Regions from separate parts of the Ornithinimicrobium jinqii genome, predicted to be linked through region 2. Evidence: predicted binding sites of a transcription regulator. Region 2 holds the regulator's gene; the other holds the start of a gene.
What was found. The regulator LexA, encoded in region 2, represses DNA repair genes until DNA is damaged. The targets are predictions, from matches to a motif close to TCGAACANNTGTTCGA.
Positions count from the first base shown of each region.

Region 1: a site for LexA is predicted at 10,947-10,962, ahead of ACI3ET_RS00815 (DUF6504 family protein). Genes of this name have one in related genera too.

Region 1 is NZ_JBJFZS010000003.1:3,772-19,092, reverse strand. It holds gene ACI3ET_RS00870 (endonuclease/exonuclease/phosphatase family protein) at 1-535, shown strand, start outside; gene ACI3ET_RS00865 (hypothetical protein) at 607-1,005, opposite strand; gene ACI3ET_RS00860 (alpha/beta hydrolase) at 1,002-1,766, opposite strand; gene ACI3ET_RS00855 (1-acyl-sn-glycerol-3-phosphate acyltransferase) at 1,903-2,787, shown strand; gene ACI3ET_RS00850 (class II 3-deoxy-7-phosphoheptulonate synthase) at 2,814-4,190, shown strand; gene ACI3ET_RS00845 (threonine aldolase family protein) at 4,191-5,243, shown strand; gene ACI3ET_RS00840 (molybdopterin-dependent oxidoreductase) at 5,260-5,862, shown strand; gene pknB (Stk1 family PASTA domain-containing Ser/Thr kinase) at 5,905-7,869, opposite strand; gene ACI3ET_RS00830 (LysM peptidoglycan-binding domain-containing protein) at 7,921-9,189, opposite strand; gene ACI3ET_RS00825 (Rv2175c family DNA-binding protein) at 9,350-9,712, shown strand; gene ACI3ET_RS00820 (polyprenyl synthetase family protein) at 9,776-10,867, shown strand; gene ACI3ET_RS00815 (DUF6504 family protein) at 10,988-11,341, shown strand; gene ACI3ET_RS00810 (SAV_6107 family HEPN domain-containing protein) at 11,389-11,934, shown strand; partial or broken gene ACI3ET_RS00805 (DNA polymerase III subunit alpha) at 12,003-15,321, shown strand, end outside.
Region 2 is NZ_JBJFZS010000004.1:139,352-154,672, reverse strand. It holds gene ACI3ET_RS02005 (hypothetical protein) at 1-245, shown strand, start outside; gene ACI3ET_RS02000 (universal stress protein) at 253-1,326, shown strand; gene ACI3ET_RS01995 (patatin-like phospholipase family protein) at 1,286-2,620, shown strand; gene ACI3ET_RS01990 (Sir2 family NAD-dependent protein deacetylase) at 2,678-3,613, shown strand; gene ACI3ET_RS01985 (PRC-barrel domain-containing protein) at 3,674-4,009, shown strand; gene lexA (transcriptional repressor LexA) at 4,163-4,918, opposite strand; gene ACI3ET_RS01975 (LysM peptidoglycan-binding domain-containing protein) at 5,142-5,534, shown strand; gene ACI3ET_RS01970 (hypothetical protein) at 5,545-6,132, opposite strand; gene ACI3ET_RS01965 (RecQ family ATP-dependent DNA helicase) at 6,222-8,432, shown strand; gene ACI3ET_RS01960 (LLM class flavin-dependent oxidoreductase) at 8,510-9,541, shown strand; gene ACI3ET_RS01955 (glycoside hydrolase family 65 protein) at 9,642-12,197, opposite strand; gene ACI3ET_RS01950 (HAD family hydrolase) at 12,198-12,911, opposite strand; gene ACI3ET_RS01945 (CPBP family intramembrane glutamic endopeptidase) at 12,950-13,768, opposite strand; gene ACI3ET_RS01940 (HAAS signaling domain-containing protein) at 13,779-14,738, opposite strand; gene ACI3ET_RS01935 (PadR family transcriptional regulator) at 14,735-15,076, opposite strand; gene ACI3ET_RS01930 (VOC family protein) at 15,143-15,321, opposite strand, start outside.

The DNA of each region.
Region 1 (15,321 bases), on a different contig from region 2:
CGCCCGCGAGTGCGGGCTGCTGTGGTCAGGTCGCACCCGATGGGTCAGCGGCACGTCGCTCATGACGAACCTGAGGGTCAACCCCACCGACGCCGAGGACCGGCCCCTGCGGGTGGGGCTGCGCGAGAACCCGCGCAGCTACACGGTCGCGAGCGTCCGTCGCGCCGGATCGGTGCCCGTCACGGTCGTCTCCGTGCACCTCTCGCTCGTGGAGGAGCAACGGGTGGACCACGCCCGAACCGTCCTGCGTGAGATCGCCGAGGACCCGAGGATCGCGCTCGACCAGCCCCTCGTCGTCGGCGGTGACCTCAACGAGGACGGCGAGGGTCCGGCGTGGCGCGCCGTCGTCGGTGCGCTGTCGGAGGTCAGCGACGACCGCCCGACCTTCCCCGCCGCACGGCCCCACCGGCGCATCGACGCGATCTTCGCCCGGGGGCACCGGGGGGCGACCCCGGGAGACCCCGCGGTGCTGGAAGGGCTGGACCTCGCCGGCGCGTCGGACCACCTGCCGGTCTGGGTCGACCTGGAGGTGTAGCGCGCCACGGCGTAGGGCGCACGGCGTACCGCGCGTACCGCGGGGTCGGCGGGGCCGGTGGACTGCTTCGGCTAGACCTGGGCGCCCCAGTCGTCGTCGCGGCGGCGCCGGCTGGGTTGACGCAGGATGAGGAGCCCGAACCCGACGAGGGTAAGGGTCGCACCGACGCTGGTCCACCCGCGCCCGAGCAGCGGCACGACCGCGGACAGGAAGACCAGCAGCGGGCCGCCGACCAGGCCCACGACGATCGCCCAGAAGTGGAGGTCGCCGGCCGGCAGCGGGGGTGTGGGAGGCGGGACGAAGTGGTCATCTTCCTCCGGAGGCTCGTAGGAGCGGAAGTCGGTCGCCATCCCCTCCGGCGTCCCCGTCCCGAGGTGGCTGCGGTCCGTCAGCCCGGAGACGATCTCCCGGAACCGGCGGTCGACGTCGTCGGGGTCCGCAGGGCCACCGGGGCGCACGGGCTCGCTCATCGCACCACCACGGCGACGCGGGCGACGAACTCCGCCGTCCGCTCCAGCAGCAGGGGCGCGTCGCGGTCGAGCGCGGCGACGTGCCCGGACTCCGGCAGCACCACCTCCGTAACGTCGTCGCTGCCGACGTGCACGAGGAACACCTGGGAGCTGCGGGCGGGGACGACCCGGTCGTGGGCGGAGCGCAGGAGCAGGACCGGGACGCGCACCTGCCGGGCCAGGGTGAGCAGGTGGGGCCAGCGCTGGGCGAAGGAGGCGAACGCCTTGACGGGCAGCCGGTCGTAGGCGAGCTCCTTCTCCGCACCGGGGTGGCGGACGTCGTTGCCGATCGCCTCCACGGTGGGCAGCACGTGCTTGAGCAGCGGAAGGAGACGCAGGCGCGGGTCGTCCGCCGCGAACGCCGGGTTGATCAGGACGATCGCGTCGACGAGGTCGGGGCGGGTGGCTGCCAGCTCGGTCGTCAGCGCGCCGCCGAGGCTGAGCCCGACGACGACCATCCGGTCGACCCGTGCGCGCAGGTCGACCGCGGCACCCTCCAGCGCCCCCAGCCAGTCGGCGTACCGCGTCCGGGCAAGGTCCTGCCAGGTCGTGCCGTGGCCCGGCAGCAGCGGCGCGCTCACGGCATACCCCAGGTCTGCGAGGTGGCGGCTGAGCGGCCCCAGCGACTGAGGGCTCGCGGTGAGGCCGTGCACGACGAGCACCCCGGTGCGGGCGGCGTCGCCGTGACCGGGGGAGGAGAAGGACTCGGTGCCGGGGATCACGCTGCCATCCTCCCACGCACGGCTGGACGGCGGCGCCGTCGCCGGGGCGAGGCAGCGCGACGGCTCGCAGTCGCTGTCAGGGGTAGAGTCTGCGCGACCGCCCACGCCACTGGGATCCCTGAGGAAGGACCCGACGATGCTCTACTGGCTCCTCAAGCACTTCGTGGTGGGTCCGCCGGCGAAGGTGCTCTTCCGGCCCTGGATCGAGGGCAAGGACAACGTCCCCCGCGAGGGCGGCGCGATCATGGCGAGCAACCACCTGTCGGCGTCGGACTCGATCTTCCTGCCGCTGATGGTGGACCGGCGGATCACCTTCCCGGCGAAGATGGAGTACTTCACCACCCCCGGGGTCAAGGGCTGGCTGACCCGCAACGTCCTGCGTGCGACTGGCCAGGTGCCGATCGACCGCACCGGCGGCAGCGCGGCCATGCCGGCCCTCGAGCGTGGCCTGGAGATCCTCCGGCGCGGCGAGCTGTTCGGGATCTACCCCGAGGGCACGCGCTCGCCAGACGGGCGGCTCTACCGCGGCAAGACCGGCATGGCCCGCCTCGCGCTGGCCGCCGACGTGCCGATCGTGCCGGTGGCGATGGTGGACACCGACAAGGCGCAGCCGACCGGGCAGACCGTCCCCAACATCGTGCGGGTCGGGATGCGCATCGGGCGGCCCCTGTACTACCCGCAGTACGCCGGCCAGATCGAGAACCACGAGGTGCTGCGGCGCATCACCGACGACGTGATGCGCGAGCTCCAGCGGCTCTCCGGCCAGGAGTACGTCGACGAGTACGCCTCTGCGGTCAAGAAGCGGCTGGCGGAGCGGGCGAGGTCGGGGCTGGAGCACGCGCGCGAGGGGCTCGGGCACGGACTGGAGCAGGCGCGCACCAACATCGTCGACGTGACCGACCGGGCCCGGGCCAACTTGGCCCAGCGCCGCGCCCACGACGAGCCCGCACAGGCGGACGCAGCGGCAGAGGGACCGCCCGACGGACCGACGGCCGGACCGCGCGACCCTGACGCCGGGTGAAGGAGCACCCCCCGGCGTCTCCTACCATGGTGCGGGTGAGCACCGACACCACCGGACTGGCCCCCGGCCCCGGCCTGGGCATCGACTGGCCCGACCTCCCCGCCCGGCAGCAGCCCAGCTGGGACGACCCTGCCGAGCTGGCGCAGGTCCTCTCGGTGCTCTCCTCCTACCCGCCCCTCGTCTTCGCCGGCGAGTGCGACCTGCTGCGCACCCGGATGGCGGCGGTCAGCCAGGGTCAGGCCTTCACGCTCCAGGGCGGCGACTGCGCCGAGACGCTCGCCGACGTGACCGGACCGAACATCCGCGACCGGATCAAGACGATCCTGCAGATGGCCGTCGTCCTCACCTACGGTGCCGGCACCCCGGTCGTCAAGGTCGGGCGGATGGCGGGGCAGTTCGCCAAGCCGCGCAGCTCGGACAGCGAGACCCGCGACGGCGTGACCCTGCCCGCCTACCGCGGCGACATGGTCAACGGCTTCGAGTTCACCCCGCACACGCGCCGGCACGACCCCGACCGGCTGCTGCGGGCCTACCACGCCAGCTCGGCCACGCTCAACCTCGTCCGCGGCTTCACCACCGGCGGGTTCGCCGACCTGCGCAGCGTGCACGCCTGGAACAAGGGCTTCATCCAGGGGCCGGCGCAGGCGCGCTACGAGCAGATGGCGGCGCAGATCGACCGGGCCGTCCGCTTCCTCGAGGCCTCCGGCGTGGGGGACGCCGAGGAGATGCGCCGGGTCGAGTTCTTCGCCGCGCACGAGGCGCTGGTGCTGGACTACGAGCGCCCGATGGTCCGCCGCGACCACCGCACCGGGCTGCTCTACGACACGGCCGCTCACTTCGTCTGGGTGGGCGAGCGCACCCGTGACCTCGACGGCGCGCACATCGACTTCGTCTCCCGGGTCCAGAACCCGATCGGCGTCAAGCTCGGCCCGACCGCCGACCGCGACACCGTGCTGCGGCTCATGGACAAGATCGACCCCGAGCGCGAGCCCGGCCGGCTGACCTTCATCACGCGGATGGGAGCCTCCACGATCCGTGACGTGCTGCCGGCCCTGCTCACCTCCCTCGGCGACGAGGCGCACCGCGTCAGTTGGGTGTGCGACCCCATGCACGGCAACACCTTCACCTCCCCGAGCGGGCACAAGACCCGCCGCTTCGAGGACGTCGTGGACGAGGTGCGCGGCTTCTTCACCGCCCACGCCGAGGCCGGGACCCACCCCGGCGGCATCCACGTCGAGCTGACCGGCAACGACGTGACCGAGTGCGTGGGCGGCACCACCGCCGTCGACCTCGACGACCTCGGCCTGCGCTACGAGACGCTGTGCGACCCGCGTCTGAACCACCAGCAGAGCCTGGAGCTGGCCTTCCTGGTGGCGGAGATGCTGGAGAAGGGCGTCCGCTAGATGACGGTGCCTGTCGTGGACCTGCGGTCCGACACTCTCACCCGCCCCACGCGGGAGATGCGCGCCGCCATGGTGGACGCGGAGGTGGGTGACGACGTCTACGGCGAGGACCCGACGGTCGCCGCGCTCGAGGCCTGGGTGGCCGCGCTCCTGGGCCACGAGGCCGCGCTGTTCATGCCGACCGGCTCGATGGCCAACCAGGTCGGGCTGCGCCTGCACGCCGGCCCGGGCCAGGAGGTCATCACCGACCACCTCGCCCACGTGCTCCGCGCCGAGCTGGGTGCGGCGGCCGCGTTCTCCGGCATCACCACCCGCAGCTGGGTCGCCGACCGCGGGCTGCTCGACGTCGACACCGCGCTGGCGGTCATGGTGCCTGACGGCGGCGCCTACCAGGTCAGCACGGCCTGCGTCGTGGTCGAGAACACCCACAACTTCGGCGGTGGCACCGTCCAGCCGCTGGCCGACCTGCGTCGGCTGCGCGAGGCCACCGCGGCGGTGGGGGTCGGGGTGCACCTCGACGGGGCCCGCCTCTGGAACGCCCACGTCGCCAGCGGCGTCGCGCTCGCCGACTACGGCGCGTGCGCCGACACCGTCTCCGTGTGCCTGAGCAAGGGGCTGGGCGCCCCCGTCGGCTCCCTGCTCGTGGCGGACGCCACCCGCATCGGGCAGGCCCGGGTATGGCGCAAGCGGCTGGGTGGGGGGATGCGCCAGGTCGGGATGCTGGCCGCCGCCGGCCTGTACGCCCTCGACCACCACCTCGACCGGCTGGCCGACGACCACGCCCGCGCCCGCCGGGTCGCCGAGGCGGTGGCGCTCGTCGCCCCGGGGGTCGTCGACCCGGCGACGGTCGAGACCAACATCCTCGTGCTGGACGCGGCTGCCGCCGGCCGGACCGGGGCGGAGCTCGCCACCGCGGCCGCCGAAGGGGGCGTCCTGGGCTACCCGATGGGGCCACGGCACACCCGCTTCGTCTGGCACCTCGACGTCGACGACGAGCTGACCGACCGTGCCACCGACGTCCTGACCGACCTGCTGCGCCGACGCGGCGCCTGAGGGAGGGGAGCGCACCGTGCCGTCGCAGCCGCCCGCCGGACCGGAGAGGCAGGACGTCGTGCCGCCGGGCCAGCGGGTCACCGAGCGGTGGCTGGCCTCCCACTACGGCAAGGTGCCGCAGATCGACGGCGAGCGCTGGCGACTCACGCTGTGCGGGGCGACCGCGGACGGCGGTCTGACGGTCGTGGACCGGCAGATGCTGGAGGCGATGGAGTTCGTGGAGGTGCCCGCCGCCCTGCACTGCGTCGACCGGCACACGGTCCCAGCGCTGCGCTGGGGCGGTGTGCGGCTGGCAGACCTCGTCGCCCTCGCACCGCCTGAGCCGGGGGCCCACCACGTGCTGCTGGCCGCGACGCGCGGCTACTCCTCGGCGGTGCTGCTCGAGGACCTGCTGGCGCCGGACTCGCTGCTGGCCACGCACGTCGACGGTGAGCCGCTGACCCGGGAGCACGGGTGGCCGGCGCGGATCGTGCTGCCCCACCTCTACGGCTTCAAGGGGCCGAAGTGGGCCGCCGAGATCAGCTACCACCACGCCCCGCAGCGCGGCTACTGGGAGGCGCGGGGCTACCACCCACGGGGGCGGGCGGCGCTCGAGGAGCGCTGGGAGCACCAGGCCTGAGCCGGGCGCCGGTCCGACCGCCCTCCCGGAGGCCGGAGGCGCTCAGACGACCGACAGGACGATCTCGGTGCCCTTGGGGACCTCGGTCCCGGGTTCCAGCGACTGCTCGCGGACGGTGCCGAAGAACGCCCCGCGGATGTCGTCCCGCACCACGACCAGGCCCAGCTCGGTGAGCTCGCGCTCCGCCGTGGAGAACTGACGGGCCACGACGTCGGGCACGGTGACGAGCTCAGGCCCCTGGGAGACGGTCAGGCGCACCGTGGTGCCGCGCTCGACCTGGCCGGGGGTGGGGGCCTGACGGACGACGGAGCCCTCGGGGACCGTGTCGTCGAAGACCCGTTCGGGGTCGACGGACACGGTCAGACCGGCGGTCTCCAGGGCAGCCACCGCCTCGCCCTCCGCACGGCCGGTGACGTCCGGCACGTCCACGGGTGCGGGGCCGTCGCTGACCGTCACGTCCACGGGGGTGTCCCGGGGGACCGGCTCGCCGGCGGCCGTCGAGGCACTGACGACCCGACCCTCGGGGACCGCCTCGTCGTGCTGCGGCGTGACCTGGCCCAGGAGAAGGTTCTCGGCCGCCAGCGCGGCGGTCGCCTCCGCGACGGTCATGCCGTCCAGGCGCGGCACCTCATACCTCTCCGGGCCCCGGGAGACCACGAGCTCCACGTCGGTGCTGTGCCTCAGGCTGGTGCCCGGCTGCCGGTCCGCGGAGATGACGACGCCTGCCGTGACCTCCTCGGAGAAGTCGTAGCGGACTGCTGCGTCGAGGTCCTCGGCGTCGAGGGTGGCCCGGGCGTCGGCCTCCGGGAGCCCCTCGACCACCGGCATGGGGGAGTGCACGGCGGGGCCGTCGGTGAGGTACCAGTAGCCGTAGGCGGCCCCGGCGCCGAGCAGCAGGAGGAGCAGCGTCAGCACCCAGGCCACCGCGCCACCGCGACGGTGCTCGCGCGGCGGGCGTGGCTGGCGGGCCGGCCGGGGGGCGCGGTTGCCGGTCGTGCGGGCGTAGTGCTGGTCGGTGGCCCGGGGCACCGGGATGCGGCGGGTGTCGCCGGCGCCGCCGAACCCGACGGCCTGGGTGGCGTCGGCGTCGGTGTCGGTGGGACGGTGCGCCCCGCGCTCGTCGGGGTCCTGGGCGGGCACGGGCACGGCGTCGAGCTTGTCGTCGCCGAGCGACGCCTCCACCCGGCGCAGCTCGCCGAGCAGCTCGGCGGCGTCCGCGGGACGGTCCTGGGGCTCGGTCGCGCAGGCGCGCAGGAGGAGCGCCTCGAGGGCGGGGGGAACGGTCGGCACGAGGTCGCGGACGTGGGGCACGCTGCCGTGGACGTGCTCGTAGGCGACGCGCAGGGGGTCGTCGCCGGGGAAGGCCTTGCGACCGGTGAGGAGCTCGAAGAGGAGCAGGCCCACGGCATACACGTCGGTGCGGGGGTCGGCGGTGCCGTGCTCCACCTGCTCGGGTGCCAGGTAGGCGGCCGTGCCCCAGAGCATCTCGCTGGTCGCGTTGGTCGAGCCGTCGAGACGTGCGAGACCGAAGTCGGCGACCTTGACGGTGCCCCGGGGACCCCCGATCAGGACGTTCTCGGGCTTGACGTCGCGGTGCACCATCCCCTCGTGGTGCGCGGCCGCGAGGGCCTCGAGGACCGGGGTGATGAGCGAGAGGGAGCGTCGCGCCGTGAGCGGCGCGTGGCCGGTGATCACGTCGCGCAGGGTGCTGCCCTCGACCAGCTCCATCGCGAGGAAGACGAGGTCACCGTCCTCGCCCTGGTCGTAGACGCTGACGATGTGCGGGTGCTGCAGGCGAGCGGCCAGGCGTGCCTCGTGCACGAAACGGCGCACGAACGCGGCGTCGTGGGCCAGCTCGGCGCGCATGACCTTGAGGGCCACCGGCCGGTCCAGGCGCAGGTCGCGGGCGCGGTAGACGGTCGCCATCCCGCCCCGGGCGAGCTCGGCCCCGACCTCGTAGCGACCGTCGACCACGTGGTCGATCACGGGGTCGGTGCGGGTCCTCACCCCGCCACTCTACGGAGCGACGTGCGGCGGGCGTGGGACGTCAGTGCGGTGTCAGAGGGTCGTCATGAAGTGCTTGATGTTCTTCACGTACTGCTTCGTGTCCGGGAAGAGGCCGTGCTGCCGCACGCTGGCCAGCCCCTGGTAGTAGCCGCCGATCGCGTGGTCGCGGTTGCTGGTGGAGGACAGGAGGGTGCGCATGATGACGACGCCCGCCTCCACGTTGTCCTCGGGGTCGAGCACGTTGAGGTCGCGGCCGATGAGCGAGCTGGCCCACTGGCCGGACGTCGGGATGACCTGCATGGCCCCGATCGCGTTGGCGGGGGACACGGCCCGCATGTTCCAGCCGGACTCCTGGTAGGACAGGGCGAGCATGAGCCGGTGGTCGACGCCGTAGCGCTTGCTCGTGGACACGATGAGCTTCTTCATCGCCTCCTGCCCCGGGACGTCGACGCCGGTGAGGTAGTCGCGGTTGGCCGCGGCGGAGCGGGCGACCCCGTCGCTGTAGCGGTAGTGCAAGAAGGTGTCGGGGACGCTCTCCCCGGCCTTGTAGTCGCCGACGTTGGACGGGTCGTAGGCCGAGGTGCGCGGGCTGGTCGAGGACGAGGAGGACCCCGAGGAGGACGACGTCGCCGCCCCCGGCAGGCGCAGCCGCTGCCCGGGGTGGATGAAGTCGCGGGAGGAGATGTCGTTGGCGCGGGCGAGGTCCGCGACCGTCACACCGTGGCGGGCCGCGATCCCGGACAGGGTGTCGCCGGCGCGGACCGTCACGGTGCCGCCGGCGGCCGGGCTGGTGGACGAGGAGCTGCCGGTCGACCCTCCGCCGGAGCTGGCCGGCGCGGAGGAGGCCGGCGATCCGGGGAGGCGCAGCACCTGGCCGGGGTAGATCATCCGCAGGTCGCCGATGTTGTTGGTGCCGGCCAGCGCCGAGACGGTCGTGCCGTGCCGCAGCGCCAGGTGCGACAGGGTGTCGCCGGTGCGCACGGTGACCGAGCCCCCGGAGGCGGTGGCGCCGCCGGACGACGTCGAGGGGGCCGGGGCGAGGACTGCCGCCCCGCCCGCGCCCGGGATGGTCAGCACGGCGCCCGGGAGGATCCAACGACCGCCCTGGGGGAGGTCGTTCGCGCGCACCACCGCGTCCATGGACACGCCATACCTGGCGGCGATGCCGCTCACGGTGTCACCGGAGCGGACCGTGTGGGTCCCGGCGCTGCGGACCGCGAGGAGGTCGGCGGCGAGCAGCTCGCCGGCGTGCACCGCCGTGGGCGCGTAGGCGACCGTGGGGAGGTCGGAGGGGGGCATGGCGGCGAAGAGGGGGCTCACGGGGAATCCTCCGGTGGGGGCTGGCGGTGGGGACGGCCGTCGGCGGGTGGGTGTGACCTGCGGGACGCTTGTCACGTGGTGGGGCGAAAGGGACAGTACCGGCTCCGGGGCCATCGCACCAGTTGTCTGGCGTGTCGGTCTGTGTGGTTGACTAGAAGATGTGGTAAGTGACATCGATGTAGTTCCGGACGACGCCTGGCTGACCGTGCCCGCGATCGTCGAGCTGACCGGTCGGTCGCTGCAGACCGTGAGGCGGTGGCTGCAGGACCGTGAGCTCGTGGGGGTGCGGCGCGGCCCCAACCGGGCCGTCATGGTGCCCGCCCTCTTCGTCACCGAGGAGGGGCCCCTCCCGGCCCTGCGGGGGACCATCGTGGTGCTCACCGACGGCGGCATGGCGGACGAGGAGATCATCCGGTGGCTGTACGACCCGGACGAGACGCTGGTGGGCGGCAGCGCGATCGCGTCCCTGCGCGCGGGGTCCAAGTCCGAGGTGCGTCGCCGTGCGCAGGAGCACGCCTTCTGAGGTCGCCCCCGCCGGTTAGGCTCGGCACGGACGGCTGACCGACCCCCGAGCACTGGAGGCCCCGTGGCGCACGCCACCCCGCTGGACGGCGTCGACCTGCACCCCCGCGTGCAGCAGGCGCTCGACGAGCACCTCGCGCGGCAGCGGGAGGTGCTCGTCGAGCTCGGGGCCCCGATGGGGCCGCTGGTGGACGCGGTCGCCGAGCTGCTGGCCGGGGGGAAGCGCCTGCGTGCCGCGTTCCTCTACTGGGGCTGGCGGGCGCTCGGCGGACCCGACGACGACGCTGCCGTCCGTGCGTCGAGCTCGATGGAGATGTTCCAGGCGGCCGCGCTGCTCCACGACGACGTCATGGACAACAGCGACCGGCGCCGCGGCCGGCCCACCGCCCACCGGGCCTTCGCCGCCCTGCACCAGGAGCGGCGCTGGAACGGTGACCCGGAGCGCTTCGGCCACGCGGCCGCCATCCTCGCCGGGGACCTGTGCCTGAACTGGACCGACGAGATCTTCGCCACCAGCGGGCTGCCCGCCGAGGCCCTCGTCCGCGCCCGGCCCGAGTTCGACCGGATGCGCTCGCAGCTGATGGGCGGGCAGTTCCTCGACATGCTCGAGGGTGCCGTGGGCTGGGGGGAGCTGGGGTATGAGGCGCGCCTGGAGCGGGTGCGCACGGTGATCCGCTACAAGAGCGCCAAGTACTCCGTCGAGCAGCCCCTGCTGATCGGGGCCGCGGCGGCGGGTGCCGGGCCGGAGGTCCTGGGGCTGCTGTCCCGCTACGGGCTCCACCTCGGCGAGGCCTTCCAGCTGCGCGACGACGTGCTGGGCGTCTTCGGCGACCCCGGCCGCACCGGCAAGCCGGCCGGTGACGACCTGCGCGAGGGCAAGCACACCGCGCTGGTGGCGCACGCCCTGGAGCTCGCCGACCACGAGGGGGCCGAGCTGCTGACCGGCAGCCTGGGCGACCCCGACCTCGACCTGCAGACCGTCGAGGCCTGCCGCGGGGTGCTCGTGGGGTCCGGTGCCCTGGAGCGCACGGAGGCGATGATCACCGGCGGCGCCGACGCCGCCCTGCAGGCCCTGGAGCGGACGACGGGGCTCACCGACGAGGGCCGTGCCGCCCTCGTCGAGCTGGTCGCCGTCTGCACCGACCGCAGCCTCTGAGCAGGTCACGGGCCGAGTTCTCCACAGCGACAGCTCGCAGGGTTGAGCCTGTCGGTGGGGAGTCGTACATTTGTTCTTATCGAACACGAGTTCGATAGGAGCGAGTGACGGGAGTCGGACATGAGCAGGCGCTACCAGCATCCGGTCGAGGTCAGGCTGGGGGACCCGGTCGAGCACCGGGTGCACCTCGAGCCGGGGTGGTGCCGCAACGTCGTCCCGGAGACGTCGGTGCCGACCGTCTTCCTGTGGAGGGGGCGGGTGCACGTCGTGCGGGGCGTCCTGGCCCGGTGGACCCAGCGGGTGCCGTGGTGGCGCCGGGAGGGCACCGACCCCGGGGACGGGGCCGTGCTGGAGCACCAGGTGTGGCGCGTCGAGGCCTCGGCCGGACGCGCGATGGGGACCGGCGTCTACGACCTGGTCCACGGTGACCCGGCTCACGGCGAGCAGTGGCTCCTGGAGCGCGTCAGCGACTGAGCCCGCGCGACGACACCCCGACCGGCAGACGAGCGAGAGGCACCGACATGACCACCCAGACCGTGACCGCCCAGACCGTGACCGCCCAGACCGTGACCGCCCAGACCGTGACCGCCCAGACCACCGTGCAGACCACCTCCGCCCCGGCCCGACCCGCCGTCGGACCTCCTGGTCCGGTGCCCGGTGCGGCCGGCACCGTGCTCGACCTGCTCGAGCGCTCCCGCGGCGGGCTGCTGCTGGCCTGCCACAGCAGCACCGCCGCCGAGCGCTACACCCAGGCCCACCTCTCCGCGCTACGGGCCGGAGCGGCTCTGCTCGCTGCCCGGAGCGCACCCACCCGACGGGCACGGCCGCGCAGCGTGTGGGAGGCGCTGCCCACGGTGGCGCCCGAGCTGACGGAGTGGGCGGTCTTCTTCGCCGAGTCCGGGCGTCGCCGGCTGGCGCTCGAGCGGGGGGCCGACGTGGTGACCCCCCGGGACGCCGACGACCTGGTGCGCTCGGGCGAACGGTTCCTGGAGCTGGTGCGTGCAGCGCTGCACCTGCCCTGCGGCACGCCGCTGTCCTCCGAGCTCTCCCCGCTCGGTCACGGGTGAGCCGCGGAGCTGGTGCCCCCGTGCCCGGTCCCGACTTCGTGCACCTGCACGTCGCCTCCAGCGCCTCGATGCGCTACGGCGCCTCCCACCCCGGCGAGCTCGTCGAGCGGGCCGCTGCCCTGGGTCAGCCCGCGCTCGCGCTCACCGACCGCGACGGCGTCTACGGCGCCGTGCGCTTCGTCCGCGCCTGCACCCAGGCCGGGATCGACCCCGTGCTCGGCGTCGACCTCGCGCTCGGCGCGGACCGCCACGAGACGGGCAGGGCGACGGGCAGGGCGACGGGCAGGGCGACCTCGGGACGGGTGACGCTGAGCGGGGCGGAGGCGCTGGGCCGGTCGGCACCGGACCCGCCCACCCGCACCCCGGTGAAGGGCGGTCTCCACCCTGGTCAACGACCAGCAGCCGCGCGTGGTCGTGCTGACCCGTGGCCAGCGCGCCGGGCTCGAGCCCGGCGCGGGCTGGGCCAGGCTGTGCCGGCTCGTCACCCAGACCCACCTCGCGGGGGAGCGGGGACTGCCGCGGACGCGGCCGGAGCTCCTGGCGCGGGCCGCCTCCCCGGTGGAGGGCGTGGCCCCGGTCGTGGTGCTGCTCGGTCCCGACTCCGACGTCGGCCGGGCGGTGCTGGCCCGTCACCGGGGAGAGGCCAGGGCCCGGCTGGAGGCCTGGCGGGCGACGCTGCCCCCGGGTGCGCTGCGGGTCGAGGTCGTCTGCCACGGCGGCCCGGAGGGGACGCCGGGCAGCCTCGGCCACGCCACCCGGCTGTGGGCGCTGGCCCGGGAGAGCGGCGTCCCGGCCGTGCTCACCGCCGCCGTCCGGCACGCGGTGCCCGAGCAGGCCAGGGTGGTGGACGTGCTCGACGCGGCGCGCCGGATGGTCGCCCTCGACGAGCGGCACCTCGACCGGGTCAGCGCTGCGGGCCACCTGGCCGGCACGGCCACCATGCTCGACGTCGCCCGGCGTCTGGAGGAGGCCGGCGGGGCCGACGCCCGGGCCGCCGACCTGCTGCGCGACACGCTGGCCCTGGCCCAGGAGTGCCGTCAGGACCCCCGCTCGGACCTCGGGGTCGGCGCGGTCCACCTGCCCGAGCCCGAGGTGCTCGGGGTCAGCGGGGTGGGTGAGGCGCACGCGGTCCTCACGCGACGCTGCTCCGCCGCGGTGCCCACCCGCTACGCCGGCGCGTCCACGGCATACCTCGACCGGGTCCGCGCCCGGCTCGACGAGGAGCTGGGCGTGATCGCCGGGCTGGGCTACCCCACCTACTTCCTCACCGTGGCCGCCGTCTGCGACCTCATCCGCGACAACGGGGTGCGGGTCGCGGCACGCGGTTCGGGCGCCGGCAGCCTGGTGACCTACCTGCTCGGCATCAGCGGCGTCGACCCGATGGAGCACGGGCTGCTGATGGAGCGGTTCTGCTCGCCGCTGCGCGCGCAGCTGCCGGACATCGACATCGACGTGGAGTCGGCCCGGCGCACCGAGATGTACGAGCGCATCCTGGAGCGTTTCGGCTCCGACCGGGTGACCTGCGTGTCGATGGTCGAGACCTACCGGGTGCGGCACGCGATCCGCGACGTCGCCGCGACCCTGGGGATGCCCCCGGGGGAGATCGACGTGCTCGCCAAGGCGTTCCCGCACATCCGGGCCCGCGACGCCCGGGCCGCGATCCGCGACCTGCCCGAGCTGCGCCGGCAGGGCCTGGACGCCCCCCGGATGCAGCTGATGCTGGAGCTGGTCGAGTCGCTCGACGGGCTGCCGCGGCACATCGCGATGCACCCGTGCGGGGTGATCCTGTCCAACACCGGGCTCCTCGACCGGACCCCGGTCGAGGCCAGCTGGCTGGGCTTCCCGATGAGCCAGTTCGACAAGGACGACGTCGAGGAGCTGGGGCTGCTCAAGCTCGACGTCCTCGGCATCCGGATGCAGTCGGCGATGTCGCACGCCGTCGACGAGATCGCGCGCGTCGACGGGGTGGCGGTCGACCTCGACGACCGCGCCCAGGTGCCGCTGGACGACGGCGACACCTTCGCCCTCATCCAGTCCACCCGCACCCTGGGATGCTTCCAGATCGAGTCGCCCGGTCAGCGCGAGCTGGTCGGCAAGTTCGCCCCGGAGACGTTCTCGGACATCGTCATCGACATCTCGCTGTTCCGCCCCGGCCCGGTGAAGTCGGACATGATCCGGCCCTTCCTGCACGCCCGGCAGGGCTGGGGCGAGCCGGAGTACCTCCACCCCAGCCTCGTGCCCTACCTCCAGGAGACCTGCGGCGTCGTGGTCTTCCACGAGCAGGTGCTGCAGATCGTCGCCGAGACCACGGGCGTCAGCCTGGCCCAGGCCGACGAGGTGCGCCGCGCGATGGGCACGCCGCAGGGCCAGGCCGAGGTCGAGCTGTGGTGGCGGGCGGCGGCCGCGGGCCGTGGCTATCGGCCCGCGGACGTCGACCGGATCTGGGAGGTGCTCGCCGCCTTCGCCTCCTTCGGGTTCTGCAAGGCGCACGCCGCGGCCTTCGCGCTGCCCACCTACCAGTCGGCGTGGCTCAAGACCCATCACACGGCGGCCTTCCTGGCCGGCGTCCTCACGCACGACCCGGGCATGTACCCCAAGCGGCTCATCCTCGACGAGGTCCGCAGCATGGGGGTGCGCGTCCTGGGGCTGGACGTCAACGCCTCGGGGGAGACCTACCGGGTGGAGCGGCTCGAGGACGGGCCGGGGTATGCCGTGGCAGGTGTTCCGCGGAGCACCTCGGGCCGCACCCCCGACCACGTCGACCGGGTGATGGCCACCGTGGAGCAGCGGGCCGGGGACTACGGCATCCGGCTGTCGCTGGCGGACGTCAAGGGCATCAGCGACGACGAGGTCCGGCGGATCGTGGCGGGCCAGCCCTTCGCCTCGCTGTCCGACCTGTGGCAGCGGGCCCGTCCGAGCAGACCCATCGCCGAGCGGCTGGTGCTGGCCGGGGGGCTGGACACGGTGCACCGCGTGGGTCGCCACGGCACCGGGCGCGGTGGGCTGACCCGCCGCGACCTGCTGCTGCACGTGCGCGAGCTCGACCGCTGGACCCGGCACGCGTCGACGGGGGCCGGGCGCAGCCGCGGCGGTCGGCGCCGTCCCGCACCGTCGCTGCCCGGGGGCGGGGCAGGCGGGGCCGGGGCCGGTGCGGCCGGCGAGGTCGCCGCCCTGACCCGTGCCCAGGCCGGCGGACCCCGGACCTGGCACCCCCACGAGGGCGCCGCCACCCAGATGGTGCTCCAGCTCGGCGACGAGCCCGCTCCCGAGCCGGGCAGCGGACTGCCGGAGATGACCGTCCAGGAACAGCTGCGGGCCGAGCTCGAGGTGCTCGGGATGGACGTGAGCCAGCACGTCGTGGCCGGGTTCGTGCCGATGCTCACCGAC
Region 2 (15,321 bases):
CCGGCCTGCTGGGCATCGGTGTGACGCTGGTCCTGGGCGCGGGTGCCCGGCTGGGTGCGCTGGCTGGCGTGCTGATGTACCTCTTCATGTACCTCGCCTCCCTCCCGACCGTGACGAACCCGTTCCTGGACGACCACCTGACCGGTGCGATCGTCATGCTCGTCATCGCCACGATCCCCGCGTCCTGGTCCTACCTTGGACTCGGTAACTGGTGGGCCCGTACCGCTCCGTCCTACCTGCACTGACCCGGTGATGAACGCCACGGTGCGGGCCGTGCGGCCGGTGCTGGTGGGCGTGGACGGGTCAGGACGCAACGCCTCCGCGGTCGCCTGGGCGGCCGTGGAGGCGTCGTCGTCCGACGCCCCACTGGTGCTGGTGCACGAAGCCGCAGGAGCAGGAGCAGGAGCAGGTGCAGGTCGGGCGACCGTCGAGCGGGCTGCCGCTCAGGTGGCCCGGGTCGACCCCGACCTGAAGCCCCGGATGCGGGTGATCTCGGTCGGGTCCGGGGCGGTGACCGCGCTGGTCCAGGTGGCCCGCGAGAGCTCAGGCGCCACCCCCGGTGCCGAGGAAGGCCTGGTGGTCGTGGGTCGGCGCGGTGCGGGCGGGTTCGCCCGGATGGCGCTGGGCTCGACCGCACGTCGCCTGGTGCACGACCCGGACGGTCCCGCGGTGGTGCTGGTGCCGACCGGCTGGGACCCTGCTGAGGTCCCGGCCCAGGCACCGGTCGTCGTCGACGCCTCGCCCCCGGGGCCGGACACCAGCTTCGGTGTCGAACCCCAGGCAGCGGTGCCGGCGCGAGGAGAGACCCCGACGGCCACGTCCACGGCGACCATCACGGTCACCCCACCCGCGACCGAGGACCCCCGGCGTCACGGACGTCAGCGGGCACTCGGTGCGGCGCTGGCCCGGGCGCAGCGCGACGGCCGTGGTGTGGTCGCGGTCTCGGTGTGGTCGGCACCGGCCGACCGGGCCGACGAAGGCGTCTCGATCGCCAAGGTGTGGGCCGAGGCCGCCGCCGCCGCCGAGCGCGACCTGGACACGGTGCTCGCCCCCTGGCGCACGGCATACCCGGAGGTCGACGTCGTCGCCGTGGCGACCGACCGCCACCCGGTGGCCGCCCTCCTGGACCACGCCCAGGACGCGGAGCTGCTCGTCGTCCCGCGCGGTCGGCCAGGAAGGAGCAGCCCCCGTGCCGGCCCGGCGACCCCGTCCCGTCACCTGAGCGTCGCCGGGTGTGCCGCGCGTCGTTCACCGTGCGGACACCCGGCCTCGCTGCACTGGGAGCGTGCTGCACCTCCACGGTCCTGGTCACGCCGCCGGTCCTGACCTCGCCGCCGCCCAGCTCGAGGCGGCGCGCGCCACGGCCCACCACGGACCGTCCGCCCGCGGCGAGCGGCACGGCACGGCACTGTGCCTCTCGGGCGGCGGTTTCCGGGCGGCGCACTTCCACCTCGGCGCCGTCCTGAGGCTCGACGAGCTCGGGGTGCTGGGCCGGCTGCGCACGATCAGCGCGGTCTCCGGCGGCGCGATCGTCGCCAACCTGCTGGCCCACCCCGACCTCGAGTGGCCCGACCCGCACGGTGCCCCGGGCCGCGTGGGGGGTCTGGACGAGCTGGTCGCGGAGCCGCTGCGCCGGCTCACCGGCCGCAACATGCGGACCCCGGCGATGCTCTCGCGCCTCCTCCCGGGCGGGTGGGGACGGCCCGACGCCAGCGTCCAGGTGCTTGCCGACCAGCTCGAACGCGCCGTCCCCTGGTGGGGCACCGACCTGCGCGAGCACGACCGCGGTGGTCCCGTCGTCCTCACCGGGGCGACCGAGATCGGCTACGGCGTCTCCTGGGTCTTCGCCGACGCCCGGTCGATCGGCCCGCGCGGGCGGGTCGGGGACCATCGTCTCGGGTATGCCGCACCGCCGCCGGGGCTGCGGATCGTCGACGCGGTCGCGGCCTCGTGCGCCTACCCGCCGTTCTTCGCGCCGCTGCAGCTCGACGGCACGAGCCTGGGCCTGGTCGGTGGCGTGCCTGACCTCGACGAGCCGCCGGAGCTGCGCGAGTCGATCCTGCGCAGGATCCAGCTGGCCGACGGCGGCGTCTACGACAACCTCGGGCTGGAGCTGGTCTGGTCCGACCATGCGACAGTGCTGGTCAGCGACGGCGGCGCGGTCTTCCGTGGGCGGGACGCCGGCACGACGTTCGGGCGGCTGTGGCACCTGCTCTCCGTCGCCTCCAGCGGCGGTCAGACCACCCGGCTGAGGTGGCTGCGGGCGAGCCTGTCCGCCGGGATCCTGCAGGGTGCGACGTGGTCGCTGGAGACGCCCAACACCGTCTCCACCGTGCCGGGGCACGGGCCTGCCCGTGACCTCGCCGCCGGATACCCTGCCGCGCTGGTCGCGGACATCAACCGCGTGCGCACGGACCTGGACGCCTTCACCGCCGGCGAGCAGATGGTCCTGGAGCGCCACGGGTACGTCGTCTCCGACGCCTCGCTCGCGCGCCACAGCCCCGGTGTCGTCGCCGTGGACGCACCGCTCGAGCCGCCGCACCCGCAGGTGGCGACGGAGGGCCGGGCCGCCCACGAGCTGGCCGGGTCGGCGCGGATCACCCCCCTCGGGCGACGCTGACGGCATACCTCCCGGGTGTCCGCCGGCACACCCGGGTGAGACGATGTCCGTCCGACCATGGACGTCCACCCCGCACCCCCGCCCGCCCGCGGGCCCGTCGACACCGCGCTGACCCTGCCCCCCGGGACGGGCGTCGACGAGCACCGGTATGCCGTGCTGCGCGACCTCGTCGGCGACGGAGGTCTGGTGGTGCTCACGGGGGCGGGGATGTCGACGGCGTCGGGGATCCCGGACTATCGCGGGCCGGACGGCCTGCGGCGCGTCCAGCCGATGCAGCACGCCGAGTTCGTGGGGTCGGCCGAGGCGAGGAGGCGCTACTGGGCACGGGCCTACAGCGGGTGGCGGCGCTTCGCCGCGGCGCAGCCGAACCCGGCCCACGGGGCGGTCGCCGACCTGCAGCGCGCGGGCCTGGTCGACGGGCTGATCACCCAGAACGTCGACGGGCTGCACCAGCGGGCGGGGGCGCGGGAGGTGCTGGAGCTGCACGGCAACCTGGCGCGGGTGCTGTGCCTGGACTGCGGGGAGCCCTACGCGCGCGAGCAGGTGCACGACTGGCTCGACCACGCCAACCCTGGCTTCGCGCGGGGCCTCGACGACGGGGTGCAGGTGCGGCCGGACGGCGACGTCGTGCTCCCGGACGCCGCCGTGGAGAGGTTCAGGTCGCCGCAGTGCCTGGTCTGCAACGGGGACGTGCTGAAGCCGGACGTGGTCTTCTTCGGTGGTTCGGTGGCCAAGGACGTGGTGGAGCGTGCCTACGCGATGGTCGAGGAGGCGGCGTGCCTGCTGGTCCTGGGCTCCTCGCTGCGGGTGATGAGCGGCTACCGCTTCGTGCGGAGGGCGGCACGGCTGGGGATCCCCGTGGCGGTGGTCACCCGCGGCGAGACCCGGGGGCAGGCGGAGACCACCGTGCACGTCGACAGCCTGCTCACCGACGTGCTCCCGCGGCTGGTGAGCGACCTGGACGGGGGGAGGGTCTTGGCAGGGGGCGGATGATGTGATCTGCTGCACCGAGGCCGTGCCGACGGCGTGCACAGGAGCAACCAGGAGGCGGACGTGGTCATCTCGCACGAGCAGCTCAACATGCTGTACGACGCGGAGGTCGTCGACCAGGACGGCGAGAAGGTCGGGGCGATGGGCCAGATCTACCTGGACAACGCGACCGGGGAGCCGGCGTGGATCACGGTGCGCACCGGGTGGTTCGGGGGGCGGCGGGTGTTCGTGCCGCTCACCACGGCGGAGGTGCTGGACGGGCAGATCCGCTGCGCCTACAGCATGGCGAAGATCAAGGGCGCGCCCGACATCGAGGTGGACGGCCACCTGTCGGAGGCCGACGAGCAGGACCTCGACGCCTACTACGCGGTCGACGAGGGGCCCATGCCGTCCGCGTGAGGAACAGGGGTATGGCGTGTCGCAGCGGGGAGGAGCGTGTGCGGGCGGGCGCAGCACAGCGCCGCCCCGGTCGAGGTGGGACGGCGCTGTGGGGTCGGGGGAGCGGCTCCGTCCGGTGGCAGCCGGAGCGGGCGTCGGGGGTCCCCGTGAGGGTCAGACGCGGCGCAGGACCGCGGTGACCTTGCCCAGGACGACGGCGTGGTCGCCGTCGATCGGCTCGTAGGCCGGGTTGTGCGGCATGAGCCAGACCTTGCTGTCGCGCTTCTTGTAGGTCTTGACGGTCGCTTCGTTGTCCAGCATGGCGGCGACGATGTCGCCGTTGACCGCGGTCGGCTGGCGGCGCACGACCACCCAGTCGCCGTCGCAGATCGCCGCGTCGATCATCGAGTCGCCGACGACCTTGAGCAGGAAGAGCTCGCCGTCGCCGACGATCTGGCGGGGGAGCGGGAAGACGTCCTCGATCGCCTCCTCGGCCAGGATCGGACCGCCGGCGGCGATGCGGCCGACGACGGGCACATACGTGGCCTGGGGGCGAGAGTCGCCGATGCCGGTCTCGTCGTAGACGTCGCCCGTGGCTGGACGGCCGTCGGCGGAGGTGGGTGCGCGGTCGCTGGCGGCCGGGGAGCTCGTGGACCGGCGGTAGCCCTGGCCCTCCTCGCCCGGGACGACGACCTCGATGGCGCGTGGCCGGTGGGGGTCGCGGCGCAGGTAGCCCTTGCGCTCGAGCATCTTCAGCTGGTGCGCGACCGAGCTCGGTGAGGTGAGCCCCACCGCGTCACCGATCTCGCGCAGGCTCGGTGGGTAGCCCCGCGCGTCCACCGAGTCGCGGATCACGTCGAGCACGCGCCGCTGCCGGTTGGTGAGCTCAGCCCCGCCGTCGCGGTCGGGCATCTCGTGGATCGTGGCCATCTCGTCCCCGTCTCTCTGCCTGCCAGGTCCTGGCCGTCAGGCCAGGTCAGAGGGTCTGTCAGTGGTCGGTGTTTCAGTACCTGACATGCACACAGCCTACGAGCCGAGCAGCCGTCAAGCAAACATCTGTTCGACCGGCGTGTCGACAAAATCGTACGTCCGTGCTATCAATAGGACAGACGTGCTATCGCACATGCGTACACGGACCCTGAGGAGGACCACCATGAGCACAGCCACCGTTTTCTCCCCCCTCGCCGTCGGAGCCGGGGCCGCGGGCACGGTCGTCGGTCGTCGTGACCACCTCCGCCTCGTCGTCGCCGACGAGCGCCGTGCGCAGCCGGTGCCCCTGCACATCACGCGGCGCGGACGCCTGGCGTTGACCGGCACGGTCGCGCTCGTGCTCGTCCTGGCGTTCGCCTCCCTGCTCAGCGCGCTGGGACCGGCGGGCGCAAGCTCGGCGGTCGTGGTCGAGCCGGGCATGACGCTCACGCAGCTGGCGACCGAGCACCTTCCCGAGATGCCGCTCAGCCAGGCCGTCACCGACATCCAGCGAGCCAACAAGCTGAGCACGACCGACATCGCCGTCGGTCAGGAGCTCGTGATCCCGGGCCGCTGACGCAGACGGGTCACCCGGCGTGCACGGCCTCCCAGACCACGGCCAGCTGGTCGGTGGGCATGAAGTAGCCGGACAGGTGCGGGTCGAACATCAGCCCCGCGATGTCGGCCGTGCGGTAGTCGTCGGCCGAGCGCACGACCTCGTCCGGGGGCAGGGCGATGGCGCGCAGGTCCTCGGCGGCACCGATCATGCCGTGCTGGACCGCGAAGTGGCGGGCCCGCTCGGCGTTGGTGAAGGTCAGCAGCATCATCTGGTCGTCGATCGACGCGGCCGCCGGCGACTCCATCCCCTCGTCGCCCACCGCGACGAACCACCAGTGCTCCAGGCCCATCGTCGCCCGCCACAGCGCGGTCATGCCGGCGCGGTCGTCCGGGCCCTCGACCCGCGCGGCGAGCAGGTCGGTCTCGGTCTCCGACGGGGGGAGGAGGTCCGAGATGTCCGTGGCGGGTCCGGTCCCGGTCGTCCCCTCGACCGCTGTCGTGCCGTCGTCCTCGGGCTGGGCCCGAGCCTCGGTCCCGGGACGCCTGCCCTCGTAGATCGACTCCCCGTCGCTGCGGTCGGGGTCGTCCTGGAACGGCAGGCCGGTGGGATCAGTCATGGTGCTATCGGACCACACCGGGGAGGGGGGACCCAACTGTCCTGCGGACGGCGGCAGGGGCTGTGGGTGCGGGCGGCTACCGTCGGGGGATGACATTGAGCACCGAGCCGCCGACCACCGACCGTGCCACCGGTGCGGCCACGGCACTTCCGGGGGGCAGCGCGGAGGTCGCCCTCGGCGCTCTCCGACGGCTGGTCGGGCGCGAGGACGCCGAGTTCCGCGACGGCCAGCTCGAGGCGGTGCTCGAGCTCGTCGAGGACCGGGCACGGGTGCTGGTGGTGCAGCGGACGGGATGGGGCAAGTCGGCGGTCTACTTCGTCGCGACGGCCCTGCGACGGGCGCAGGGTGCTGGCCCGACCATCATCGTCTCGCCGCTGCTCGCCCTGATGCGCGACCAGATCGCGGCGGCGGCGAGGGCAGGGGTGCGGGCCGTGACCATGAACTCCGCCAACGCCACCGAGTGGGACGACGTGCGCGGCGCCCTCGCCCGGGACGAGGTCGACGTGCTGCTCGTCAGCCCCGAGCGGCTCAACAACCCTCGGTTCCGCGAGGAGCAGCTGCCCGACCTGGCGCGCCGCTGCGGACTGCTGGTCGTGGACGAGGCGCACTGCATCAGCGACTGGGGCCACGACTTCCGCCCCGACTACCGGCGGATCCGGACGCTGCTCGACGTCCTGCCCGAGGGCACGCCGGTGCTGGCCACGACCGCCACGGCCAACGAGCGGGTGGTCGCCGACGTCGTCGAGCAGCTGGGCGTGGGCGGGGCCCACGTACGCACGATCCGTGGTCCGCTGGCACGGGCCTCCCTGCGCCTGGGGGTGCTGCCCCGGCTGACGCCCGAGCAGCGGTTGGGCTGGATCGTCGCGCACCTGGGGGACCTGCCGGGCAGCGGCATCGTCTACTGCCTGACCGTCGCGGCCGCCGAGGACGTCGCCGTGGCGCTGCGCGCGGCGGGGCACGAGGTGGCCGCCTACACCGGACGCACGGACCCCGACGAGCGCGAGCGGCTGGAGGGAGCGCTGCGCCGCAACCAGGTCAAGGCGCTGGTGGCCACGAGCGCGCTCGGGATGGGGTTCGACAAGCCCGACCTGGGGTTCGTCGTGCACCTCGGCGCGCCGAGCTCGCCGGTCGCCTACTACCAGCAGGTCGGTCGTGCGGGGCGCGCGACCGAACGGGCCGACGTGCTGCTGCTGCCGGGCTCGGAGGACCGGGACATCTGGTCCTACTTCGCGACCGTCTCGATGCCGCGGCAGGACCAGGCCGACGCGGTGCTCGGCGCGTTGTCCGCGGCGCAGCGTCCGCTGTCGACCCCGGTGCTGGAGACCATGGTCGACGTGCGACGGACCCGTCTGGAGCTGCTCCTGAAGGTGCTCGACGTCGACGGCGCCGTGGAGAAGGTGCAGGGAGGCTGGATCGGGACCGGCGAGCCCTGGGTCTACGACCGGGAGCGCTACCAGCGGGTGGCGGACGCGCGGGTCCGCGAGGCGGAGCTGATGGTGGCCTACCAGGGCACGGACGGGTGCCGGATGGCCTTCCTGCAGGAGTGCCTGGACGACTCGACCGCCAGTCCCTGCGGCCGGTGCGACAGCTGTGCCGGCGCCTGGTACCCGACGGAGATCCCGGACGCGGCCGTCGGGGCTGCCAGGGAGCAGCTCGGCGGTGTCGGGGTGCCGCTGGACCCGCGAGCGCAGTGGCCCACCGGTATGCCGCGCCTCGGCGTGGAGCAGAAGGGCAAGATCGCGTCGGAGGAGCAGGCGGAGCCAGGGCGGGCGCTGGCACGGCTGTCGGACCTCGGCTGGGGGCAGCGGCTGCGGGCCGTGCTCCGCGAGGGGGCGTCCCGCGTCGGGGACCCCGACGACCCGGAGCAGGAGCTGGTCGCCGGGCAGCCGGTCCCGGCAGAGGTCATGCGCGCGGTGGTGCAGGTGCTGGCGGGCTGGGACTGGCGCGAGCGCCCGGTCGGGGTCGTCGCGATGCCGTCGCGGCGGCGTCCGGCGGTGACCGGTTCGCTGGCGGCGCAGGTCAGCGAGATCGGGCGGCTTCCGCTGCTCGGCACCCTGGACTACGTGGACGGGGGACCGGTGGGCGGGCCGGGTGGCAACAGCGCCTTCCGGCTGGCCAACGTGTGGGGTCGGATCGCCGCGGGACCGCAGCTGCGGGAGACCCTGGCCTCGACGCGGGGTCCAGTGCTGCTGGTCGACGACCTCGTCGACTCGCGGTGGACGATCACCGTGGCAGCGCGCGAGCTGCGGCTCGCTGGTGCCGATGCCGTGCTGCCGCTGGTCCTCGCGGTCGAGGGCTGAGGCTCAGAGATCCAGCGCGGCCGGGGCGGACCGCGCGCGTACGGCATACCTCGGGGGTGTGGGGTGTTGCCGCCCACGTGCCCCCTCACCCCGAGACCTCCTCCCGCCGCGTCCCCCTGTCCGTGCTCGACCTCGCTCCGCGCTCCGCCGGGATGACGCCGCGGCAGGCGCTGGAGGAGTCGACGCTGCTGGCGCAGGAGGTCGACGAGCTGGGCTACGCGCGGTTCTGGATGGCCGAGCACCACGGGTCGGACACCTTCATGTCGTCCGCGACGGCCCTGCTGCTGGGCCACATGGCGCAGCACACCTCGCGCATCCGGCTCGGTTCGGGCGGGGTCATGCTGCCGAACCACTCGCCGCTGATGGTGGCGGAGTACTACGGGACGCTTGCCACGCTCTACGGCGACCGCTTCGACCTGGGGCTGGGGCGGGCGCCCGGAACGGACCCGATGACGGCGGCGGCGCTGGCGCGGAGCAGCGGGCAGCTCAACGAGTTCGCCAGCGAGGTGCTCGCGCTGCAGACCTACCTCGGTGAGCCGCAGCCCGGGGCGAAGGTCCGCGCGATCCCCGGCGAGGGCACGCACGTTCCGCTGTGGATGCTCGGCTCCTCCACCGGTGGGGCGCAGGTGGCCGGGGCGCTGGGGCTGCCGTTCTCCTTCGCGTCGCACTTCGCGCCGGACCAGCTGCGGGAGGCGCTGATGGTCTACCGCGACCGGTTCCGCGCCGACGGCGCGACCGCGCAGGTGGAGCGGCCGACGACGATGGCCGGGATCAACGTGCTGGTGGCGCCGAGCCAGGAGGAGGCCGAGCACCTCTTCACCACCGCGCAGCTGATGGCGATCCGGATCCGCAGCGGTCAGCCGGCCCCCCTGGACCCGCCGGTCGACGACCTCGCCAGCGCGGTCCCCGCCCAGCTGATCGGGCTGGCGCAGGCGCACCAGGCCGTTCAGGCCGTGGGCGACCCGGCGTCGGTGGTCGCCAAGCTCGAGGCGTTCGCGGCGGAGCACGAGCTGGACGAGCTGATCGTCACGACCTACACGTTCGACCCTGAGCTGCGGCGCCGGTCCTACCGGATGCTCGCGGAGGCGTGGGGGATGCCGGCGGCCTGACCGGTACCCCGGGGCCTCCGGTGCGGCATCCCGGGGCGCCCGGTGCGGCAACCCCACGCGTCCGGTGCGGCAACCCGGGGCGCCCGGTGGGGAGTGGGCGTCAGCGGCGGATGGGGACGGGGCCGGTGGGGTCGTCGAGGCCGTCGGGCCAGCTGTGGGGGACGACGCCGACGCCGGGGGCCAGGGCGAGCGGGTCGTCCGGGTCGCGGTTGGTGGGGCTGGTGGTCACCTTGGGCGCGACCGGCGCGGCGTCCCGGGTGGGGCCCTGGCCGTCCAGCGGGACCAGCACCCCCGAGGAGTCCGCGGTGACCAGCTCGCCGCGCACGGACACCACCACCGGCTCGCCCTCCTCGACCGTCAGGGTCAGGGCGCTCTGCGCCAGGCGCACGCGCAGCCGGGAGCCGTGCCAGCGCATCCGCCAGGTGATCGCCGTCCACTCCTGCGGCAGCCGCGGGTCGATGGTCAGGACCCCGCCGTGGTCGCGCATGCCGCCGAACCCGCCGACGAGCGCGCTCCACACGCCCCCCGCCGAGGCCACGTGCACGCCGTCGGTCGTGTTGCCGTGCCGGTCGGCGAGGTCGACGAAGCACCCGTCGTAGAAGTAGCGCAGCGCGAGGTCGCGGTGCCCCACTTCCGCGGCGATGATCGACTGCACCACGGCCGACAGCGTCGAGTCGCCGGTCGTGATCGGGTCGTAGTAGTCGAAGTCGGCGATCTTCTCGGCGGTGCTGAACTGGTCGCCGGCCAGGTAGAGCGCCAGCACGACGTCGGCCTGCTTGAGCACCTGGAAGCGGTAGATCACCAGCGGGTGGTAGTGCAGCAGCAGGGGTCGCCGGTCGGCCGGGGTGGCGTCGAGGTCCCACACCTCCCGCTCCAGGAAGTGGCTGTCCTGCGGGTGCACGCCCACCGTCTCGTCGTAGGGGATGTGCATGTGGTCCGCGGCCCGCGTCCACGCCCCGAGCTCCTCGTCCTGCAGCCCCAGCCGACGGGCTGCCCGCGCGAAGTGCTCCGGGTCGTCCTCGCGCAGCATCTCCACCGCCTCGACTGCCGCCCGCAGGTTGAGCTGGGCCATGACGTTGGTGAAGAGGTTGTCGTTGACGACCGTCATGTACTCGTCCGGCCCGGTCACGCCGTGGATGTGGAAGGACTTGTCGCCGTTGACCTGCCAGAACCCCAGGTCGACCCACAGCCGTGCCGTCTCCACGAGGAGGTCGACGCCCTGGCTGAGCAGGAACTGCCGGTCGCCGGTGGCCCGCAGGTACTTCATCAGGGCGTAGGCGATGTCGGCGTTGATGTGGTACTGCGCCGTGCCGGCGGCGAAGTAGGCCGACGCCTCGTGCCCGTTGATGGTGCGCCAGGGGAAGAGCGCGCCGCACTGCGCCATCTCGGCGGCCCTGCGGCGGGCGTGCTCGAGCATGCCGTGCCGGAACCGCAGCGCGTTGCGCGCCGCCTGCGGGTGGGTGAAGACGAGGAACGGGATCACGTAGCACTCGGTGTCCCAGAAGTAGTGGCCGCCGTAGCCGGACCCGGTCAACCCCTTGGCGGGTATGCCGTGGCTGCCGGCCCGCAGGGTCGCCTGCCCGAGCTGGAACAGGTTCCACCGGACGGCCTGCTGCAGGTGCGGCTGATCCTCGACCTCGACGTCGGACTCGGCCCAGAACCGCTTCCAGACCTCGGCGTGGTCCCGCTGCAGCACGGGCACCCCCGCGCTCACGGCCCGGTCCAGCGTGCGCTGGCAGCGGTCGGCCAGCTCACGCGGGGGCACGCCCCGCGAGCTGTGCACGGCGACCAGCTTGTCCAGGCGCACCGGGTGGCCGCGGCGCGCGTCGATCCGGTAGACGTGCTTGGCAAGGTCGGGCCCGACGGTGGCCCGCTCGGTGAACGTGTTCTCGGTCTCGATCCGGTGGTCGGCCATCATCGCGATCGTCATGGCGGAGTTGTGGCAGCGGTAGCCCAGCAGCAGCCGCTGGTCGCGCACCTCGTGGAGCACCGGGTCGAGCACCCGCTCCTCGAACTCCTCAGCCTGGCGCGGGTCGACGCCCTCGCCCATGGCGGCGGACGTCACGTGGTACTCGTCCGAGCCGTCCTGGCGGTTGAGGATCTGGCTGGAGATGACCAGCGCCGCGTCGCCGTCGAGCATCTCGACCTCGAAGGTCATCACCGCGAGGTGCCGCTCGGCCACGCTGGCCAGGCGGCTGCTCGTGATCCGGACCCGCTTGCCGGCGCTGGTGCGCCAGATGAGCTCACGCCGCAGCTGCCCGTCGCGGAAGTCGACGGACCGCTCGTAGGCCTCCAGGTCGGCCACCGAGAGCAGCAGCGGCTCGTCGTCGCAGTAGAGCTTGATCGTCTTGGGGTCGGGGACGTTGACGATCGTCTGCCCCACGCGCGCCAGGCCGTAGGCCTCCTCGGCGTGCCGGATCGGCCAGGTCTCGTGGAAGCCGTTGACGAAGGTGCCGTGCGCGTGCGTGTCCCGACCCTCCTCGACGTTGCCGCGCAGGCCGAGGTAGCCGTTGCTCACCGAGAAGAGGGTCTCGGTCGCGCCCATGTCTTTTGTCTCGTAGGCGTTCTCGACCAGTCGCCAGTCGTCGAGCGGGAACCGCGTGCGGTCGAGCGGGTCGATCGGTGGGGGCGGGCGGTGCCAGGAGTCGTGCTGCACTCAGACCAGCTCCGCCAGGTCGGTCACGACCACGTCCGCACCGTTGCCCAGCAGCACGTCCGCCCCGACTCCGCGGTCGACCCCGATGACGGTGTGGAAGCCGCCCGCCGCGCCCGCGCGGACCCCGGAGACGGCGTCCTCGACCACCACGCACCGGGACGGGTCCACGCCGAGCCGCTGCGCGGCATACCGGAAGGTGTCGGGCTCCGGCTTGCCCGCGATGCCCCGCTCCGCCGCGACCGCGCCGTCGACGACCACCGGGAAGCGGTCGGCGAGGCCGGCGGTCCGCAGCACCTCCGGGGCGTTCTTGGACGAGGAGACGACGGCCATCGCGGTGCCGCGACCCTCGAGGAGCTCGACGAGGGCGAGGGAGCCGGGGTAGGCCGTGATGCCCTCCGCGGCGAGGACCTCGTTGAACAGCGCGTTCTTGCGGTTGCCGAGCCCGCAGACGGTGCGGGCGTCGGGTGCGTCGGAGGGGTCGCCCTGCGGCAGCTCGATCGCCCGCGAGGCCAGGAAGTCGGCGACGCCCTCGTAGCGCGGCTTGCCGTCGACGTGGTCGAAGTAGTCCTGCTCGGTGTAGGGCTCGTGCGGCCCGTCGAGGGAGTCGAGGAACCGGCTGAACATCACCTCCCAGGCACGCATGTGGACCTCGGCGGTGGGCGTGAGCACCCCGTCGAGGTCGAAGAGGACGGCGTCGACCGGGTCCCAGTTCACGCCCTGCAGCGTAGGGGAGTTTGCTGGGGAGGAGGACGTCAGTAGAGGAAGAACGGGAAGACGCTGCGGTCGTGGGCGTGCACGATCGCCAGGAACACGACGGCGTCGAAGAGCAGGTGGATGAGCACCACGTACGTCAGCGACTTGGTCCTCGTGAAGATGTAGCCCTGCAGCAGCGTGAACGGGATCGTCAGCAGCGGCCCCCACGAGCGGTAGCCGAGCTCCCACAGGAACGACACGAAGATCACCGACTGCAGGACGTTGGCCTGCCACATCGGGAAGTGCCGCCGCAGCAGCGCGAAGCACACGCAGATGAAGAACAGCTCGTCCCAGAGCCCGACCGCGTTGACGCCGACGAAGAACCGGCCGTACTCGCTGGCGGTCTGGATCGGCGGCCAGTTCTGGTAGGCGCCGGAGCTGATGAAGTAGAACGGCAGGACCAGCCATCCGAGCACCGGCACGGCCACGACGTAGGTCCACTGCAGCCGCGTCCACCGTCGCCCGGTGAACCACGGGAAGCGGATCGCCGGCTCGCGCCGGTAGACCATCCTCTCGACGAGCACCGGCACGACCACCGCCGCGGTGAGCACGAACCCGAGCAGGAAGAACCGGTCCCAGCTGATGTCGGCCTCGACCGAGGTGGTGGAGACGATCGTCAGGCCGAGCGCGATGAGCAGCAGGTCCCTGGCCAGAGGGCGGTCCACGAGGTATGCCGTGAGGAGGCTGAGCGCGAGCGTCGTGTAGCCCGCGAGGTCCTGGTGCGCGCCGAAGAGCAGGAACGCCGACAACGAGACACCGGCCGCCGGCACGAGCTTCGGCAGGGCGAGCGTCGGCAGGGGCGGGGCGGGCGCTGGCACGGGGCCCAACCTAACGGGCCTGCCGATGCGCCTTCCAGACCGAGTCGACCGAGTCCCACAGGGCGATGCCGCCCATGAGCACGAGCAGGAGCACGCGCCAGGTCTGTGGCTCACCGACCCACACTCGCTCCACGATGGTGTCGTTGAAGAGGCCGTCACGCAGCAGCCACCAGGCGACCAGGGCCACGAACGCGACGTTCTGGACGACGTTGACCACGGCCAGCGACCAGGTCCAGCGACCCCGGACGAGCTTGCCCAGCTCGATCGCGGCCCAGACCAGCAGGACGACGACGAGCATCCAGCGACCCGAGTAGGCCTCGTCGGTGAACAGCGGGACCGGTTCCCCGTCCACCCTGGCGAGCGGGTTGGGACCGAGGCCGACGAGGGCCGCGAGCACGGACGCGACCACGAGACCGCCGATCGCGTCACCCCGGGAGACCCGTGGCGCGCTCGGCTCGGGCAGGTCGTCCGGCGTCCAGCCCCGCCCCCTCGACAGACCGTCCTCCAGCCCCTCGCGTGCCGCGTCGTTCCGCTCGGCGATCGCGAAGCCGAGCGTGGTCCAGAGCCCGACCTGGAGCGCCGCCTCCCACGCCGACCCGAGGGCCTCGGCGAGGACCTGGATCACGTCCTCGGCGCCCTCGAGGATCGCGACCACGATCGTCACCCCGGCCACGACCGCCGGCACGATGCTGAGCAGCACGAGCAGGACCCGACGCCACAGCAGGAACACGGAGGGCCCGATGAGGTAGAGGCCGTGGCCGGAGTAGGACGCCGCGAGCCGCTCGGGGTCGCCGAGCGCGACGAGCGCCTCCCGCTCGGCGACCTCCCGGTCGAGGTCCGGGCGGGACTCGACGGTGTCGAGGATCGTCGCGCGCAGCTCACGCCCGACGTCGTCGCGGGACGCCTCGGGCAGCCGCCGCGTGACGGCGTCGACGTAGCGGTCGGTGAGCGTCGTGGTGGGCGTGGTCATGCGCGTGGTCCTTTCCTCAGCCCGGTGACGGCGGCGTCGAGCGCCCCCCACTCGGTGAGCAGCCGGTCCAGGAGTGTCCGCCCGGTTGCCGTGATGTCGTAGTACTTGCGGGGGCGCGACTCCTGCGTGTTCCACTCGCTGGTGAGCAGCTCCTGCTTCTCCAGGCGGCGCAGCAGCGGGTACAGGGTGTTGCCCTCGATGACGAAGCCGGCCTTCTCCAGGTGGGCCAGCAGCTCGTAGCCGTAGCGCGGCTCCGTCAGCATCTCCAGCGCAGCGAGGACCACGGTCCCCCTGCGCAGCTCCTGCAGGTGCTGGGTCAGCACGTCGTCCGGAAGCATGCCTCCACAATAGTGTGCGACACACACCACTGTCCAGTGCGCGCGCCGTCTTCGCCCGTAACTGGCTCAGCCGGCGGCCGCCGCCCACGCCTCCTCGCGACCGACCGACACCGCGACGTCGACCTCGTTGCCCTCGGGGTCGGCCAGCGTCCACCACGCGGGAGCCCCGGAGTCGCGCACCATGCGCCCACCGGCCGCCAGCCCCGCCTCGACCCGGGCCGCCGCCTGGTCGTCCGGCACGAACA